One region of the Cohnella sp. GCM10027633 genome, then DNA from elsewhere that is predicted to be linked to it. Evidence: a T-box and tRNA genes for the amino acid it is inferred to sense, from the RefSeq annotation. Region 1 holds a T-box; the other holds one or more tRNA genes.
The links. The T-box of region 1 lies ahead of leuS (leucine--tRNA ligase). A T-box ahead of a tRNA ligase gene usually reads a tRNA of that ligase, here a tRNA-Leu.
Positions count from the first base shown of each region.

Region 2: it encodes a tRNA-Leu, which carries the amino acid that the T-box ahead of leuS (leucine--tRNA ligase) is inferred to sense. The anticodon was not compared.

Region 1 covers NZ_JBHTGV010000012.1:1,038-9,867, forward strand. The annotation lists gene ACFQZG_RS21390 (hypothetical protein) at 1-195, opposite strand, end outside; gene leuS (leucine--tRNA ligase) at 311-2,746, opposite strand; T-box leader at 2,798-3,029, opposite strand; gene ACFQZG_RS21400 (TetR/AcrR family transcriptional regulator) at 3,086-3,709, opposite strand; gene ACFQZG_RS21405 (MMPL family transporter) at 3,881-6,118, shown strand; gene ACFQZG_RS21410 (class I SAM-dependent DNA methyltransferase) at 6,187-6,972, opposite strand; gene ACFQZG_RS21415 (CvfB family protein) at 7,010-7,933, opposite strand; gene rsfS (ribosome silencing factor) at 7,930-8,274, opposite strand; gene yqeK (bis(5'-nucleosyl)-tetraphosphatase (symmetrical) YqeK) at 8,294-8,830, opposite strand, start outside.
Region 2 covers NZ_JBHTGV010000013.1:24,849-33,678, reverse strand. The annotation lists gene ACFQZG_RS22335 (YkvI family membrane protein) at 1-75, opposite strand, end outside; gene ACFQZG_RS22330 (ArsB/NhaD family transporter) at 166-1,464, shown strand; gene ACFQZG_RS22325 (glycoside hydrolase family 15 protein) at 1,676-3,655, shown strand; gene ACFQZG_RS22320 (hypothetical protein) at 4,052-4,750, opposite strand; gene ACFQZG_RS22315 (xanthine phosphoribosyltransferase) at 5,018-5,590, shown strand; gene ACFQZG_RS22310 (hypothetical protein) at 5,681-6,007, shown strand; gene ACFQZG_RS22305 (hypothetical protein) at 6,095-6,304, shown strand; gene ACFQZG_RS22300 (carboxymuconolactone decarboxylase family protein) at 6,375-6,866, shown strand; tRNA gene ACFQZG_RS22295 (tRNA-Leu) at 7,014-7,100, shown strand; gene ACFQZG_RS22290 (FadR/GntR family transcriptional regulator) at 7,243-7,923, shown strand; gene dgoD (galactonate dehydratase) at 7,920-8,830, shown strand, end outside.

The DNA of each region.
Region 1 (8,830 bases):
GAAGTTGCGTTCCCCGTTCGCGCCGCGTACTTCGTATTCAAGTATGATCCCGTCAAAAGACCCAAGCACGGCCAACACCACCTCCAACAACTTCCTTGTCCCCGTCAAATCCCCTTCCAGCAGCTCCTTTCTCTGTCCTCGCGCGCCTGCTCGTTGTTCCTCCACGAACCCGTCGATCGTCTCCTCGACCGTCATCGCGTACCCTCCTCTTCGGCCGAAGCCAAAATAAAAACGCCGCCTGCCCCGAATCCGGGACAAACGGCGTGTGCTTCACGCAGTCGCTTGCGTTATTCGATTATCCGATCTCCGCTTAATTAGCCACGATATTGACGAGCTTGCCCTTCACCGCGACGACTTTGCGGACGGTTTTGCCTGCGATGAGCGCCTGCACCTTCTCGAGGTCCATCGCGATCGCCTGCATGCCCGACTCGTCGAGATCGGCGGCGATGCTGACGCGGTCGGCGATCTTGCCGTTCACTTGGACGACGATCTCGACTTCCGCGTCCACGACGAGCGAGACGTCGTACGCCGGCCATGGCGCGTAAGACACGGAGCCTTCGCCGCCGAGCTTCTCCCACAGCTCTTCGGCGATGTGCGGCGCGATCGGCGACAGCATCTGCACGAAGTGTCTCATCGCTTCCGCAGGCAGTGCTTCGGCCTTGTACGCGTCGTTGACGAAAATCATCATCTGGCTGATCGCCGTGTTGAATCGAAGCGCCTCGTAGTCTTCGCCGACTTTCTTGAGGCTCTTGTGCCACGTGCGGCGGAACGATTCCTCTCCCGGAACGTCCTTGATCTTCTCGTTCAGATTGCCGTTGTCGTCGACGAACAACCGCCAGACGCGCGCGAGGAAGCGGTACACGCCTTCCACGCCGTTCGTGTTCCATGGCTTCGTCGCTTCGAGCGGGCCCATGAACATCTCGTACATGCGCAATGTATCGGCCCCGAATTCCCCGACGATCTCGTCCGGGTTGATGACGTTGCCGCGGGACTTAGACATCTTCTCGTTGTTCGTGCCGAGTATCATGCCTTGGTTCACGAGCTTATGGAACGGCTCTTTCGTGTTCACGACGCCGATATCGTACAGAACCTTATGCCAGAAACGCGCGTACAGCAAGTGAAGAACCGCGTGCTCCGCGCCGCCGATGTACAGGTCGACCGGCAGCCATTCCGCTTGCTTCTCCGGCGAACAGATCGCGTCCGCGTTCTTCGGATCGATGAACCGCAAGTAGTACCAGCAGCTGCCGGCCCATTGCGGCATCGTGTTCGTCTCGCGGCGGCCCTTCAGTCCCGTTACCGGATGAACGACGTTCAACCAGTCCTCGACGTTCGCGAGAGGCGATTCGCCCGTGCCAGACGGCTCGATCGCGTCGACGTCAGGCAGCAGCAATGGCAGCTCCGACTCTTCGACCGTCGTCATCGTGCCGTCTTCCCAGTGGATGACCGGGATCGGCTCGCCCCAATAACGCTGGCGGCTGAACAGCCAGTCGCGCAGACGGTACGTGATTTTGCCTTTGCCCTTGCCCGCTTGCTCCAGATGAGCGATCATCGCGGCAATCGCGTCCGCCGTGTTCTTCCCGTTCAAAAAGTCCGAATTCACCAGAGCGCCGTCGCCCGTATACGCCGCTTCTTCGACGTTGCCGCCCGCGACGACCTCGACGATCGGCAGTCCGAACTTCCTCGCGAATTCCCAGTCGCGCTCGTCGTGACCCGGTACGGCCATGATCGCGCCCGTGCCGTAACCGCCGAGCACGTAGTCCGCGATCCAGATCGGCACCTTCGCGCCGTTCACCGGATTGATCGCGTACGCGCCCGTAAATACGCCGCTCTTGTCTTTGGCCAGATCCGTGCGCTCCAGGTCGCTCTTGCGAGCAGCCGCATCGACATACGCGTCTACAGCCGACTTTTGCTCCGCGGACGCGATAACGCCCACCAACTCATGCTCCGGAGCCAATACGCAGTACGTCGCGCCGAACAGCGTGTCCGGACGCGTCGTGAATACAGTAAGCGCCGCGTCATGGCCCTCGATCGCGAAGTTCACTTCCGCGCCCGTCGACTTGCCGATCCAGTTACGCTGCATGTCCTTGATGCTCTCGGACCAATCAAGCTCTTCCAAGTCCTCCAGCAACCGCTCGGCGTATTCCGTAATCTTCAGCATCCATTGGCGCATCGGCTTGCGGATGACCGGGTGGTTGCCGCGCTCGCTCAAGCCGTCGATGACTTCCTCGTTCGCCAACACCGTGCCCAGCGCCGGACACCAGTTGACCGGTACTTCGGCGACGTAGGCCAACCCTTTTTTGTACAATTGAATGAAAATCCACTGCGTCCACTTGTAGTAATCCGGATCCGTCGTGCTGAACTCGCGGTCCCAGTCGTACGAGAAGCCGAGCGACTTGATCTGGCGGCGGAAGTTGTTGATGTTCTCCACCGTGATCTCGCGCGGATGGCGTCCGGTCTGCAGGGCGTACTGCTCGGCAGGCAACCCGAACGCGTCCCACCCCATTGGATGGAGGACGTTGAAGCCTTTCATCCGCTTGTAGCGGCTGACGATATCGGTAGCCGTGTAGCCTTCCGGGTGGCCGACGTGCAGCCCCGCCCCGGACGGATACGGGAACATATCCAGCGCGTAAAATTTCGGTTTGTCCGCTTCCTCGGTCGTGCGGAACGTCTTGTTCGCGTCCCAATATTGCTGCCACTTGGGCTCGATCGTAAGCGGACGGTAGCCCTGCTGATTCTCTTGCGTCATAACTTGTTACCCCTCTCCAAATTAAAAAAACCCCGCGTCTCTAGCGTTATCGCTAGGGACGAGAGGATCAATTCCCGTGGTACCACCCTAGTTGACGGCGGCCCTGCTTGGGCATCCGTCCACTCGTTCCTCTTAACGCGAGGTTCACGTCCGATCTACCCGGCATCGCCGCTCGATCCGAAGGCTCCAAGGCGAGTTCATCGTCCGCGTTAGCCGGCTTGCACCTTCCGCCGGTTCTCTGGGTAACGCGCGCGCGATTACTATTCCTTATCTCAGCCAAAGTATGCCATGATTATAGCGAATCGGAACGATCGATGTCAAGCCGGGCCGGGCGCCCGCCTAACGCCTTGCCGCCCCGTTCCAGAACAGCTCGACGACCCCTTCCGCCAGTTCCTCGACGGACGGCTTGCGCTCGCCGAACCGTTCCCGGTTGCCCAGCATGAGCAGCGCGGAGAACGCATGGGAGAGCATCATCGGATCGCCCGGCGCGAGCTCGCCCTTGTCCATCTCGGCCCGGAACGCCTCCGCGAGCCCTTCGTGAATGCCGTGCTCCGCTTTCCGGATGCTCTGCAGCTGCTCTTCCGTCAAGAAGGGCACGGCTTCCTTCATCATGCTCTCGAAATCCGTATGCGTGCGAGACAGCTTCGTGCGGGCAAGCTTCGACAGCCGCGCTCTTAGATCGCCTTCGTCTTCGAGAATCGCCATCGTGCGCATCCGTACGCGCACGAACATCTCGATGACGGACGTCGTGAACAGCTCGGCTTTATTTTCGAAATAATAGTACACCGACGCCTTCGTGACGCCCGCATGCTCCGCGATCATATTAATCGATACCGGCTCGTATCCGAGCTCCATGAACAACCTCGACGCGGCGCCCAGCACCGTCTCCCGCATCGATACCCCGCCGGCTTGCAGCCTCGGCCTTCCCGGCGCCCGTCTGGATGAATCGTCCGTCGGATTCATTCCCCAGTCCTCCCGTTCGTCGAAACGATGATGTTTGCGATAAAATTAACCCTTCGGTATAATTCCTGTTGCATAATTAACCTTCCGGTATATATAATTTAGGTGTCAACGTCATTATAGCCCAAACAAGCAACGATTACATCGTTAAAAATGCGGAGAGGACGAATGTACATGCATCAAAATGCCGGAATCGCTAAATGGGTCGCAGGCAAGAAGTCGAAATGGGTAACTCTACTCGTCTGGATCGTCGCGGCAGCCTTGCTCAGCGCGTTATTGCCGAGCGCGAGCAGCCAGGAGAACAACAACGCGGCCAACCTTAGCGCAAGTAAGCCGTCCGTGCAAGCGGAGACGATCGCGCAGCGCGAATTCGCCGGCGGCGCGGACATTCCCGCGCTATACGTCTGGCACCGCGAAGGAGGATTGACGGACGACGACCTCGGCGCCATTCAGCGTTGGTCCGCCCAGCTCGCCGCGGCTCCGGCGCCTCATCAAACGTCAATCCCGCCGCTGCATCAATTGCCCGCGGAAGCGCTGAAGGCCGAGCTATCCGAAGACGGCAGCACGTTCGTCGCTCCCGTCCTCTTCGACAAGCAGGCGGACGTCGAGCTGTTGAAGGAAGGCGTCGAGCATATACAGGCGGAGACCGTCGCTCTGCTCGGCGAAGATCCGTTCGCGGAGCCGACGAGCGGCACCGACAAGCTGAGCGTGCGCGTCACCGGCCCGGTCGGCATCCAGATCGACGCCACCGGCTTGTTCAAGAACGCCGACGTCTCGCTGCTGATCGGCACCGTGCTGCTCGTGCTCGTGCTGCTCCTGCTCATCTATCGCTCGCCGATTCTGGCGCTCATCCCGCTCGTCGCCGTCGGCTTCGCCTACGGCGTCATTAACCCGGTGCTCGGCTGGATGGCTTCCGAAGGGTGGATCGTCTTCGATTCCCAAGCGCTGTCCATCATGACGGTGCTGCTGTTCGGCGCCGGAACGGATTATTGCTTGTTCCTCATCTCCCGGTTCCGACAGCTGCTGAAGACGGAAGACAACGCAGGCCGTGCGCTGCTCTCGGCTATCACAGGCTCGTCCGGAGCGATCGCGATGAGCGGTCTGACCGTCGTACTGTCGCTTCTCGCCCTGCTCGTCGCGGAATACGGCGTCTACCAGCGCTTCGCGGCGCCGTTCAGCATCGCAATCCTGATCATGGGCATCGCCAGCCTGACGCTAGTGCCGGCGTTGCTCGCCATCATCGGCCGCGCCTCCTTCTTCCCGTTCGTGCCTCGCACGCCAACGATGCGCGCCGAACGAGCTAAACGCCGCGGCTTGCCCGCTCCGGACGCCTCGGCGGAGCGCGCGCCCCGCAACTGGGCCGGACGGTCGGTCGTCGCCAAGCCGGGCCTCATCATCGCCGTTTGCATCGTCTTCCTCGGCGGCTTCGCGGCGTTCGCGACGCAGATCAAAGTGACGTACGACATCCTGTCTTCTTTCCCGAAAGATATGGCTTCTCGCGAAGGGTTCGCCTTGATCGGGGAGAAGTTCTCCCCCGGCGAGTTGGCGCCCGTCCAAGTCATCGTCGATACTCAAGGCAAGGACGTGCCGCTTCAAGAGAAGCTAGCCGCTCTGCCTTACGTAGACCGCGTGAGCGAGCCGCAAGCCGGTTCGGCCGATCCGAAAATCGTGAAATACGATGTCGAGCTCGCGATGAATCCGTACGCGCTGGAAGCGATGGATCTCATTCCGGACTTGCGCGAGGCGACTCGGCAAGCGCTCGCCGACGCAGGCATCGCGGACTCTGAAGATCGCGCTTGGATCGGCGGACAAACCGCAGAGCAGCACGATGCGAAGGCGACAGGCGACCGGGACACGAAGCTGATCATCCCGATCGTCATCGGACTCATTACGCTGCTGCTGCTCGCTTACCTCCGATCCGTCGTCGCGACCGTCTATCTGGTGCTGACCGTCATCTTGTCCTACTTCTCGGCGCTCGGACTCGGGTGGATCGTGCTGCACTACGGCTTCGGCGCGGACGCGATCCAAGGTTCGATTCCGCTGTACGCGTTCGTCTTCCTCGTAGCGCTTGGCGAAGACTACAACATCTTCATGATCTCTAGCATCTGGCAGAAGCGCGGGAAAATGCCGCTCGGCCAAGCGATTCGCGAAGGGGTCGGCGAGACGGGGGCCGTCATTACGTCCGCGGGCCTCATCCTCGCCGGGACGTTCGCGGTGCTCGCGACGCTGCCGATCCAAGTGCTCGTGCAGTTCGGCCTCATTACCGCGATCGGCGTGCTGCTCGATACGTTCGTCGTTCGGCCGTTCCTCGTGCCCGCCATTACGATGAAGCTCGGCAACCTCGCATTCTGGCCTGGCAAGCCGGGCAAGACGATCAAGGCGGAACACAATCGCGTCACCGTTAACGAATAAGCGCATGATACGACAAAGGCAACGACCCGTAATGGGATCGTTGCCTTATTTGCAATCTCAACTTCGCGTTAAGCAGGCTTTCGGGCGACGTAGAACAATCTCTCGGATTGCTCGTTCGGCGCGTCCCACGTGAAGTCCGCGGTACGGTGCAGCAGCTCGAAGCCCGCCGTCCGAAGCTGTTCGGCGATCCATTCGGGATCGTACGCGCGCTGGGAGTGGGATTCTTCGAATCTGCGATAGACCGCTTCCGAACCGCCGACGCTCTCGTCGCGGACGAAGAACGTCAAGTCGTGGTCGATCGTGCGGGTATCCGGATCGTAATCGCACGTCCATAAGTAGGCGACGTCCTTCTCGTCCAGCACGAAGGGCTGCTCGTCCGCGTAGCGCTCGAACGTGATCGGCGCATGGACGTCGAACAGGAACAGCCCGCCCGGCGCCAAGCCCGCGTACGTATGCCGCAGCGCCGCGACGACGTCGTCCGGCTCGGTCAAGTAATTCAAGCAGTCGCAGAAGCTGATGACCGCATCGACCGGCTCCGGCAGCTCCCAATCCCGCATGTCTTGCTGCAGCCAACGAATCGTGCCCGGTTCATCATCGCCGTTTCCGCGGCGCGGCTCGTCCCACTTACTCCGGGCGATAGACAGCATCTCCGCCGATAGATCGATGCCGTATACGGCGAAGCCCGAACGCGCGAGCGGGATCGACATGTTGCCCGTGCCGCAGCCCAAGTCGACGATCGTCTTCGGCATGCCGTGCTTCTGCCAACATTTGCGGGCGAAGCTCATCCATTCCGCGTAAGGCATTTCTTCCATCAACCGATCGTATACGGAAGCGAATTGCCGATAAGAACGCATAGCTGTCTCTCCATTATTCGATCATAATATCGGATGATTAAGCGTTGTCCGTCTGTTGCGGTTCTTCGCTCTTGCCAGCCAAGTACGTCCAAGCGCCCTTCTGCGTGACGAGTCCTTCCTTCATCAGCTTGCCGAGTGCTCGCTTGAACGCGCCCTTGCTCAGGCCGAACCGGCGCTGGATATCTTCCGCGCTCGTCTCGTCCGAGTAAGGCATACCTCCGTTCGGACGCTCCTTCAGGAACGCGAGCAGCCGATCCGCGTCTTCCACCCGGCCGGTCTCTTTCGCGGCGCGAATGCTAAGGCTTACTCTGCCGTCTTCGCGCACTTGCGTCACGCGGGCATTGAACTTCTGCCCGACGCGAAGTGGATGGACCATCGAAGAGTTATGGATATACCCGAGCGCGCCGTAGCCGAGCACGCCGCCGTCCACGAGCGTGAACACGCCGTCGCGGAACACGTCCGTGACCCAGCCTTCCTTCCACTCGTTGTTCCAGGTCGTCGGCGCGCGGAATACGTAAGGCTCGATATCCTCGAGCTTCGCGAGGCGGGCGAGCATGCGCCCTTCCTTGTCGTGCTTCATGACGACGTGAACTTCGTCGCCCTTCTGCGGCCACACGTCCCTGCGGCCTTCCGGAAGCTCCTTCAACGGAAGGAGCAACTGACGTCCGATGCCGATCTCGAGGAAAAACCCGAACCGGGGATGATAGTCGGCCACTTCGACGCGCGCCATCTCCCCGACGACGAGGTAAGGCTTCCGCAGCGTGGCGGTCATCCGTTCCTTGTCGTCATGGAACAAGAAAACTTCGACTTCCGCTCCGAGCTCATGCTTCGCGCCGACCGATTCGCCGTAAGGAAGCAGCACTTCTTCTCCCCCGTCGTCCTCGCTGCCGAGAAACCATCCGTACGGGGACACCTCCCGGAGAACCCGCAGCGTCCTCAGCGTTCCGGCGACGAGACTCATGCGAGCTCAACCGCCTTCGCGTCCGACCATAGACGCTCCAAGTGGTAATACTCGCGTTCGTCGCGATGGAACACGTGAGCGACGACGTCGCCCATGTCGACGAGCACCCATCTCGCGGTGTCCATGCCTTCCAGACGTACGCGGGCGCCGCTCAGCTCCGCGCGCTTGCGGATTTCCGTGGCGATCGATTGCACCTGCGTGTCCGAATTACCATGGCAAATGACGAAGTAATCCGCGACGAGCGAGATGCCTTGCAAGTTCAGAGCGACGAGATCGTGCGCTTTTTTCTCCTCCGCCCCGTCGATGACCGATTTCAATAAATTTTCCGAGTTTCCTGCCATGTCTCAGCCTCCATTAACGTTAATTTCCTGATGTATCGTCGCCTTCTACCTGTAGTATGAGACCGTTGCGCGCGCTAATCGTAAGGGGAAAAATCCGTCTACCTCTCTCGAGCAGCAGCGCGATGGTAGAATCGAAGCCCGCGATAAGCGCCTGCTCCAGACTCGTCTTCGCCAGCTCCCGAATCCGGTCCACGCCGGGAAAGTCGCGTCCCGGTTCCATGTAGTCGGCCAGACATACGATCTTGTCGAGAAGCGTCATGCTCTCTCGTCCGGAAGTGTGATACCGAATCGCGTCCAGCACCTCTTCGTCCGCGATGCCGTGCTCCGTCCGAACCGCCCAGGCGCCGACGTGCGCGTGCCATAGTTCCTTGTCGTATTCGAGCAACTCCGGCGGCAACCGCTCTTCCCTAATGACCTTCTCCATCCGGCTCGTCTGCCAAGACTTCGAGTAGTCGTGCAGCAGCGCGGCGAGCTCCGCCTTGCGAACGTCGCCGCCGAACCTGCCGGCGAGCTCGATCGCCGTATCCACGACGCCGAGCGTATGCCTCCACCTTTT
Region 2 (8,830 bases), on a different contig from region 1:
GGAAGCGAATCCGGCGCCGACGACGGTTCCGATGAAGGTGAACGCGACTTGAATGCTTAACGCCCATTGTCTCATAAAGACGGAACCCCCACACCTCAACTTGTCCTCCCTTCCTATCAGCCTATGTGGCGAATCGGACGGGCATGACTCCAGGAGTTGTCCAACATGGCTTTACCGATATCGATCGTCGTATTCGCCGTCACGTTAGTTCTTATCATCCGGCGGCCCAAGGGTTGGAACGAAGCGGCTTACGCGGCGCCGGCCGCCTTGCTGCTGCTCTGTCTCGGCACGCTCGCCTGGTCGGACGCGGCATACATATGGGAGGTCGTCTGGAACGCGACGTTGTCGCTCATCGGCATCATGGTGCTGACGGGCGTCATGGACGACAACGGCTTCTTCAAGTGGGCGGCGCTTCAAATCGTCCGCAGGTTCCACCGCCGAAGGCTGGCGATGCTGGTCGGCCTGTCGGCGTTCGCGGCGCTCATCACGACGTTCTTCAACAACGACGGCACGATTCTGATCATGACGCCGATCGTGCTCGAGGCGACCGCGCTGCTCGGCATGGGCTTCAAGGCGCGCATCGCCTTCCTGCTCGCGGTCGGCTTCATGGCCGATACGGCGAGCGCGACGCTAATGGTCAGCAATCTGACGAACATCCTGACCGCGGATTACTTCGGCATCTCGTTCGGGGACTTCGCGCGGCATATGGCTTTTCCCGGCATCGTCGCTTCCGCGGCGTCCATCGGCATGCTGCTGCTCCTGTTCGGCCGAACGATTCGCAGGGACGAGCAAGCCGGGGCGGACGCTCCCGCGTTCCCGGAGCCGTCATCGGTTATCCGCGACAAGCGCGTGTTCGCGTTGTCTTGGATCGTGCTCGCGCTCATCCTGGCATTGTACTTCTACTCGGAAATGCTCGGTTGGCCGGTATCGCTCATCGCATGCGGAGCGGCGGCGGTATTGTGGATCGCGGCGATCGCCTCTCGCAGCGTCGATTCGGCTCGCCTGCTCCGGCGTACGCCGTGGCTGATCGTCGTGTTCGCGCTGTCGATGTATCTGATCGTCTACAGCCTGCATCTTCACGGCGGGACGGGATGGTTCTCGTCGCTCATGCTGCGATTGGACGAGGCCGGATTAGCGGGCATCGTATTCGGGTCGGGGGCGTTGTTCTCGCTGCTCGCGGCCGTCATCAATAACTTGCCGGCGGTGCTCGTATCCTCGCTGACGATATCCGAGCTTGACGGCGGTCATGCCGTATTGCCGTTCGCCAGCTTGGTCGGCATGTCGGTCGGTGCGAAGCTTACGCCGATCGGATCGCTAGCCACGCTGCTGTGGCTGCAGTTGTTGCGCCGCGACGGCGTGGAACTCGGCCTCATTCGTTATATGAAGTACGGCTTGTTGCTCACGGTGCCCGTCTTGCTCGCGACGTTGGCGGCGTTATGGCTGCAAATCCGATTTTTTTCGTGAGGAAGCGGTTACCGTCGTCGAATACGCGCATTAGACGGTTGCTCGAACGGAAAGTTATTGTACAATAGAATGTGGACGATTCGCGGACCCGAGGGGGAAGCGACCGGAGACGGCTAGGTGCTCTAGCTGGGGAGGTCGCTTCGGGCAGATCACAACTACCCGGCCCGGGAGAGTCGTCCATGGTTCCGGGCTTCTAAGGAGCTGCTTCAGGATGAATCAAGCAAGACTGCAAGAACATTTGCGCAAGAAGCCTTACCTGGTCGATGCCATCGCGGGCAACTCCGCCATGTTGGCGTCGCTCGGCGGCACCGGAAGACTATTCCGTCTCTGGTGGCCGCACATCGATTTCCCGCAGCACGTGGATGAAATCCGCACCGGATTGTCGTCGGTCGGTACGCCGGGGGGCGTTACCTGGTTCGACGCGGCGGACGGCGGATGGACGCACGAAGCAGGTTACGTGCCGCATACGAACGCGTATCGCGTTCGGGCAACGCGTGCGGACTATCCGGTATCGGTCGAGCAGACCGATTACGCGGTGCCGGGGCAGCCGATATTCGCGCGGGCGTACCGTCTGACGAATGACGGCGACGAAGCGCGCGAGCTGAAATTCCATTACTACGGATCGTTCCGTATCGCGGAGAACGAGCTGTATGCGACGACCGAGTTCCGGGGGGAACACGACGCGTTGCTGCATCATCGTCACGAGTACGCCTTCGCCGTCGGCAGCTCGAGAGAGTGCGACGGGTATCAAGCGGGCGGAGGCGCGTGGCAAGCCGCGGCAGAAGACCGATTGAACGGGAACGAGATCGACATGCAGCCGGACGGCGCGATGACATGGACGTTCTCCGACGTGGCGCCGGGACAATCGGTCGAGCTGACGATCTATATCGCGGCGGGCCATGGCCGTCTCGAAGCGCTGTCCGCGCTCGAAACCGCGAAGAGCCGTTCGCAAGGCGAATGGTACGGCGACATGGTCGCCTATTGGGCGAACTACTTGGCGGCAGCTACGCCTTGCCCGACGAGCGATCCGGCTATCGCGGCGTTGTACGAGCGTTCGTTGCTCGCGATGAAGCTGATGGCGGACGAGAAGACGGGCACGATCGTCGCGGCTCCGGAGTTCGACGAGCACTTCAGCCGTTGCGGCGGTTACGCGTACAGCTGGGGACGCGACGCGGCGTTCATTACGACCGCGTTCAACAAGGCGGGCCTCGGTTCGCTGTCCGAGAAGTTCTACGAGTGGGCGCTTACCGCGCAGGAACCGGACGGTTCTTGGCAGCAGCGCCACTACCACGATGGCCGGCTGGCCCCTCACTGGGGACTGCAGATCGACGAAGGCTCCTCGCTCCTGTGGGGGATGTGGGATTACTACATCTATGCGGGAGAGAAACAGTCGTTCCTCGATCGCGTCTGGCCGGCGGTGGAGAAAGGCGCGGCGTTCCTCGTCTCGTACATCGACCCGGAGACGGGATTGCCCCGTCCGAGCCGGGATTTGTGGGAAGAACGGGAAGCGGAGCATACGTATTCGGCCGCTGCCGTATTCGGCGGGCTGAAGGCCGCCGCATCGTTCGCCCGCCGCGTCGGTCGCGACGACCTTGCCGAGAGCTGGGAACAAGCGGCGCGCGCGATCGCCGAGGCGATCGAGGCGCATTGCTGGAACGAGGAGCGTTCCTCGTACTATCGAGGCTTGAAGATTACCGTCTCCAAGGAAGAGTACGAGGCGGCGATCGGACGGGGCGAAGCGGGACACGTATTCCAGCGCGATAAGGGCTACTGGAAGCACGTCCTTGAGTTCGACCCGATCGTGGACATCAGCCTGCTCGGTCTTAGCGTTCCTTTCGGCGCGGTGCCGATCGATTCGCCGAGAATGACGCAAACCGCAGATACGATCGAGGCGTTGCTCACTTCGCCGAAGGTCGGCGGCATTAAGCGGTACGAGAACGATAACTATATCGGCGGCAACCCGTGGATTCTGACGACGCTGTGGCTTAGCCATTACCGGACGCTGCAGGGACGTTACGAAGACGCGCGCTCGCTGCTCGACTACGCGGTGAAGCACGTTACCGCGTCCGGATTGCTTCCGGAGCAAGTCGACCGCGAGACGGGCGAGACGGCATGGGTCGTTCCGCTCACGTGGTCGCACGCGATGTTCGTGCTGGCCGTTCATCTCCTCGCGGAGAAGGGCGAGCTGTAAAATAACCGAGAAGCCACTCCATGGCGGAATTTTCTGCCGGGGAGTGGCTTCTAGCGTTATGAGGTAACGTTGCAGTGGCGGAGAGCCGGAAGTTTCGCGTGTAGCGTTACGTGGTAACGTTATAGCGGCGGGGCGCCGGAAGTTTCGCGTGCAGCGTTACGTGGTAACGTTGCAGCGGCGGGGCGCCGGAAGTTTCGCGTGTAGCGTTACTTGGTAACGTTGCAGCGGCGGGGAGCCGGAAGTTTCGCGTGCAGCGTTACGTGGTAACGTTGCAGCGGCGAGGACCCGGAATGCAGCTCGCCCCCGGAAACGAGGAAATCCCCTTCGCTCCAGGAAGGGGGGACAACCTGAGCGAAGGGGATTTCTATAGGTAGGGAGTCGTACGCATCGTTAGAATTACGCGATTCCGATCAGCTTGATCGACAGCACCTCGTGAGTATCGGGATCGAGGTCGAGCTTCAGCCAGCCCTCGGCCACATCCATCGTCAGCACGTGAGAGTCGGGATGATCGGCGATCTCGAGCACGTCGGCCGCTTCCGCGCCGGGGATGCCCGTCCGAAGACCGGCGATGCCCGTCGGCACTTCGCCGGACGAGATCTCGATATAGACGACTTGCCCGCGTTCATCGAACCCTATGGCGAAGCCGGCGTATTCCCACATGTCGATCGTCTCGCCTTCGCCGGGAAGCGCGTATTGCGCGGTTGCGGCGCCGAATCGTTCGGCGACGGACGTATCGCTGTCGTGCAGCTCGATGCCAAGCAAGGCCGGAACGCCCGGGTCGAACGGCTTGTCTTCGGTCGCAGCCTTATCAGAGCCTTTAGTCGAATCGACAGGCTGCTGCGCGCCGGCGGCGCCGACTCCATCGCCGTTCGAGACGACGTCGTCGCTTGGCTCGGGTACGTCCGCCGGAGAAGAGATCGGTTCGACATGCGGCGAAGCTTCGGGCGACGGCGAGGTTAAGTTGGTAGCATGCGGGACGAGAACGCTTGGTTCGGCGGCTATAGGCGTCTGGTTGCCTGCGTTGCATGCGGTTAACGCGCCGCAGACGGCGACGACCGTTACGATCGCGATCAACCGGGTTCCGTACCTCAACATGTCCATTCAACTCCATTCCGTCTTGTCTATATGTAGTATGACACATCTTTTCGGCGAAAAGTTGCGCATGGGAAGAAAAAGTTGGAAAAACAGTTCTTTTGTCGCATTCTGGTGCATGGATTCAGGCCTATCGACTGCCGTCGAAACGTTCGACAAGTCCGGAAAATCGCCGTTGGAGCGGCATTGTTCGCGGCTTGTTTACCGGTTGCGCGAGCGAATCGGATGTGGTACGTTAGACGGAAAAGATAACGGGCGGTGGGGAGAACGATGGACATTCTGAAGGAAAGAATCTTGAAGGAAGCGAGCGTCGTTAATTCCGATGTACTGAAGCTCGACTCCTTGCTCAATCACGGCGTCGATCCTCAGTTGACGATGGAGATGGGCAAAGAATTCGCGAGAAGGTTCGCCGAGACGCCGATCACGAAAGTAATCACGGTCGAATCCTCCGGCATTCCGGTCGCCTTCGCGACGGCGCTGCAGCTCGGCGTGCCGCTCGTGTTCGCGCGCAGGAAGAAGACGCTGCTGGGAGAATCCGACGCCTACTGCGAACGCGTCCCTTCGTTCACGAAGGGGATCGTTACCGATCTGATCGTATCCCGTCACTTGCTCAGCCCGGACGATTCGGTGCTGTTCATCGACGACATCATCGCCAACGGCGACGCGGCGAGAGGCTTGATCAAGATCATCGAGCAATCCGGAGCGAACTTGGCCGGCATCGGCATCGTCCTGGAGAAGTCGTTCCAAGCCGGCGGCCGCGCGTTGCGCGAGCTCGGCTTCAAGGTGGAGACGCTCGTGAAGATCCAGTCGCTAGAGGCGGGCAAGATTACGTTCGGCGAATAGCCGACGGCCGAACTGGTGCATTTACCTTCTTTCCCAATTGAATTACTTTAACGTATAATAGGAGTAACTTGCAGGGGGAGGCGAGCAGCAATGGGGAAACTTGATCTGTCTGGTGAGTATTTTCTGGAGAAGTTAGAAGCGGCCAAAATCCACTTCGAGCGAGCGCTCGACTGCAAACATACGGAATTCGACGACCTGTATCCGTATATGATCGAGCATCCGCAGTTTTTCTGGTATAAGAGGTACGTCGCATGGTCGGAGCTGCTGACGATCGTTAAGCTGTCCGAAGAACTCGACATCGCTTGGACGGAGCGTTTCACCGAACGCCAAGCCGAATACGTCAACAACCGGGTCATGTCGAGCAAGGTGTTGGATTGCTGGTATGAAACGAACGATACGAGAGAGCACGTCGGCTGATCGAAGCGGCGGCGATTCCGAACAAGAACCCGCGCGGATTACGGTCCCTGCGGGTTTTTACATGCCCAATAGAAGGAGCAATAGACGATGAACGATGAGCAACTGGATCAATACCGGGTAGACGCTACGAAGGTTAGAATCGTAAGGGACGCGCTCGAGCTGAACGACGTCGTAGGCATCGTGGTCGCGTGGGACGACGAGTACGTGCTGATCCGCAGGCCCAATCGCCGCGTTATTAAAGTGAAACGGCACTATCCGATGCAGCCCGCTTCTGAGCCGCGCCAATGGATGGAATGAATTGTCGGGAATTGTGGCACAGTAGACGACAGATGTAGATTCTTAGCGGCCCATGCCGGGAGGTATACTGATGTCGTCGATGGAACGAATGGACGGGCTGCAGGAGGAAGAAGCGGACGTGCTGTCGTCTTGGCTGCCGAACGTCGCGGACGCTTACGAGCAGTTCGCGAACCAATGCTTCGCCGCCGGAGAGCTGGACGCGAAGACGAAGCAACTGATCGCGCTCGGCGTGTCGATCTTCGCGGGCAACGAGATGTCGATGAATTATCACGCGCAGGAAGCGATCTCGCAAGGCGCGAGCGAGCGACAGATCATCGAAGCGGCGTCCGTCGTCGCGGCCGCCGCGGGCGGACATGCGCTGTCGCACGGCGCGGTGCAGGTTGAGGAAGCGCTCGAATTGCTCAGGGGCAGCGGCTCGCTCGTGAGCGCGGTCGAACCGGACTTGCTGCATAGCCGCATGCAGGACTACTTGCAGGACACGGAATTCGCCGAGGAGAGCGGTTACTCCGACTGGGACGGCATGGAGATTCCGGGCGGAACGGCCTTGTCGCCGTCTTACTAAGCGCCGTATTAACTGAAAATTTGAACTTCCTCGCCGCGCTTGACTTCGCTTCCGGCCGCGTGCTATTATAAGTTTCGTGATCGAGACAGGGTTCGTCGGTAACGCTGCAACGCGATGAAGAATCTGCTCGGGAACACTTTATAGCATGCGGTCATGGCGGAATTGGCAGACGCGCTAGATTCAGGTTCTAGTGTCAGCAATGACGTGGAGGTTCGAGTCCTCTTGACCGCACCACCTTATGAACGAACAGCTCTTGGATCGTCCTTGCGACGATCCGGGAGCTTTTTTGTATGTTGACAAACCAATATTAAAGATCATTTCTTATATATTATAAGATCATATCAATATAAAGTTGAATCAAAGAGCGGGTGCATGGATGAAGAAGCTGGCTCACGAAGAAATTCTAGAGCAATTGCAGGAACAAATCCGCTCCGGCGAGTGGAAGCCCGGGGAACGCCTGCCGACGATGCAGGAATTGGCGTCGAGGTACGGACTCAGCCTGACCGCGGTTCGGGAAGCGCTGCGCCTGCTCGAGAGCCGGAATATCGTCAGCATCGAGCATGGCAGAGGCATATTCGTCCGCAACGATCCGGGTCTGCTTGAAGACCCGATGGCTCCGATCAAAGGAATGGAGACGCGTTCGCTGCTTGAATTGCTTGAAGCGCGCCTCGCGATCGAACCCGAGCTGGCGGCTTATTGCGCCATTCGTTCGTCCGCGGCCCAAGCCAAGTCCATACGCGAATTGGCGGACCTGATGGAAGCGCAGATGCAGCGCGGCGAGGATCACTTCCAGACGGACGTCCAGTATCACCAGGAGATCGCCGAAGGAGCCGGTAATCCGCTGCTTGCCCGAATGCTGTCCGTCGTGGCGGATTTGTCGGCGCAAGGAAGGCGAGAGACGGATAAACTTCCGTTCATGCGGGAGAAGGCCGCGGGCTATCATCGATTGATCGCTATCGCGATACAGGAGCGCGAGGCGGATCAAGCGAGATCGCTCATGAAAGCCCATATTCAAGATATGATCAATGCCATTCATTCGAAGGGGAGCGGAATATGAAGATCACGGGAATGGAATTATTCATCGTACCGCCGAGATGGTTGTTCCTGAAAATCGATACGGACGAAGGAATAACGGGTTGGGGAGAGCCGATCGTAGAAGGCAGGGCTCACACGGTGCGCGCCGCGGTCGAGGAATTGAGCGGCTATCTGATCGGCAAAGATCCGCTCGCGATCGAAGATCATTGGCAAGCGATGTACAGGGGCGGATTCTATCGCGGCGGGCCCGTGATGATGAGCGCCATAGCGGGAATCGATCAAGCTCTATGGGACATCAAAGGGAAATTCCACCAAGCCCCGATCTATCAACTGATGGGCGGAGCCTGCCGTCAGAAGATCAAGGTGTATTCATGGATCGGCGGGGATCGCCCTTCCGATGTCGGACAAGCCGCATTGCGCGCGCAGAACGAGGGCTTTACCGCCGTCAAGATGAACGCGACGGAGGAACTGCAATATATCGACTCTTACGCCAAGATCGATGAAGTGATCAAGAGAGTGGCCGCGGTCCGGGGTACGGTCGGCCCGCATATGGGAATCGGCATTGACTTCCACGGCCGCGTCCATAAGCCGATGGCGAAGATTCTAGCCAAGGAATTGGAAGCCTTCCGTCCGATGTTCCTCGAAGAGCCCGTGCTCCCGGAGAACAACGAGGCGCTTCGGGACATCGCGGCCGTTACGAATATCCCGATCGCGACGGGCGAGCGGATGTTCTCCAGGTGGGACTTCAAGAAGCTGCTCGCGGACGGCTATGCCGACATCATTCAACCGGACGTGTCGCATGCCGGAGGCATCACCGAGTGCAAGAAGATCGCAAGCATGGCGGAAGCTTACGACGTAGCGCTCGCCTTGCATTGTCCGCTCGGACCGATCGCGCTCGCCGCTTGCTTGCAAGTGGACGCGACTTGCCA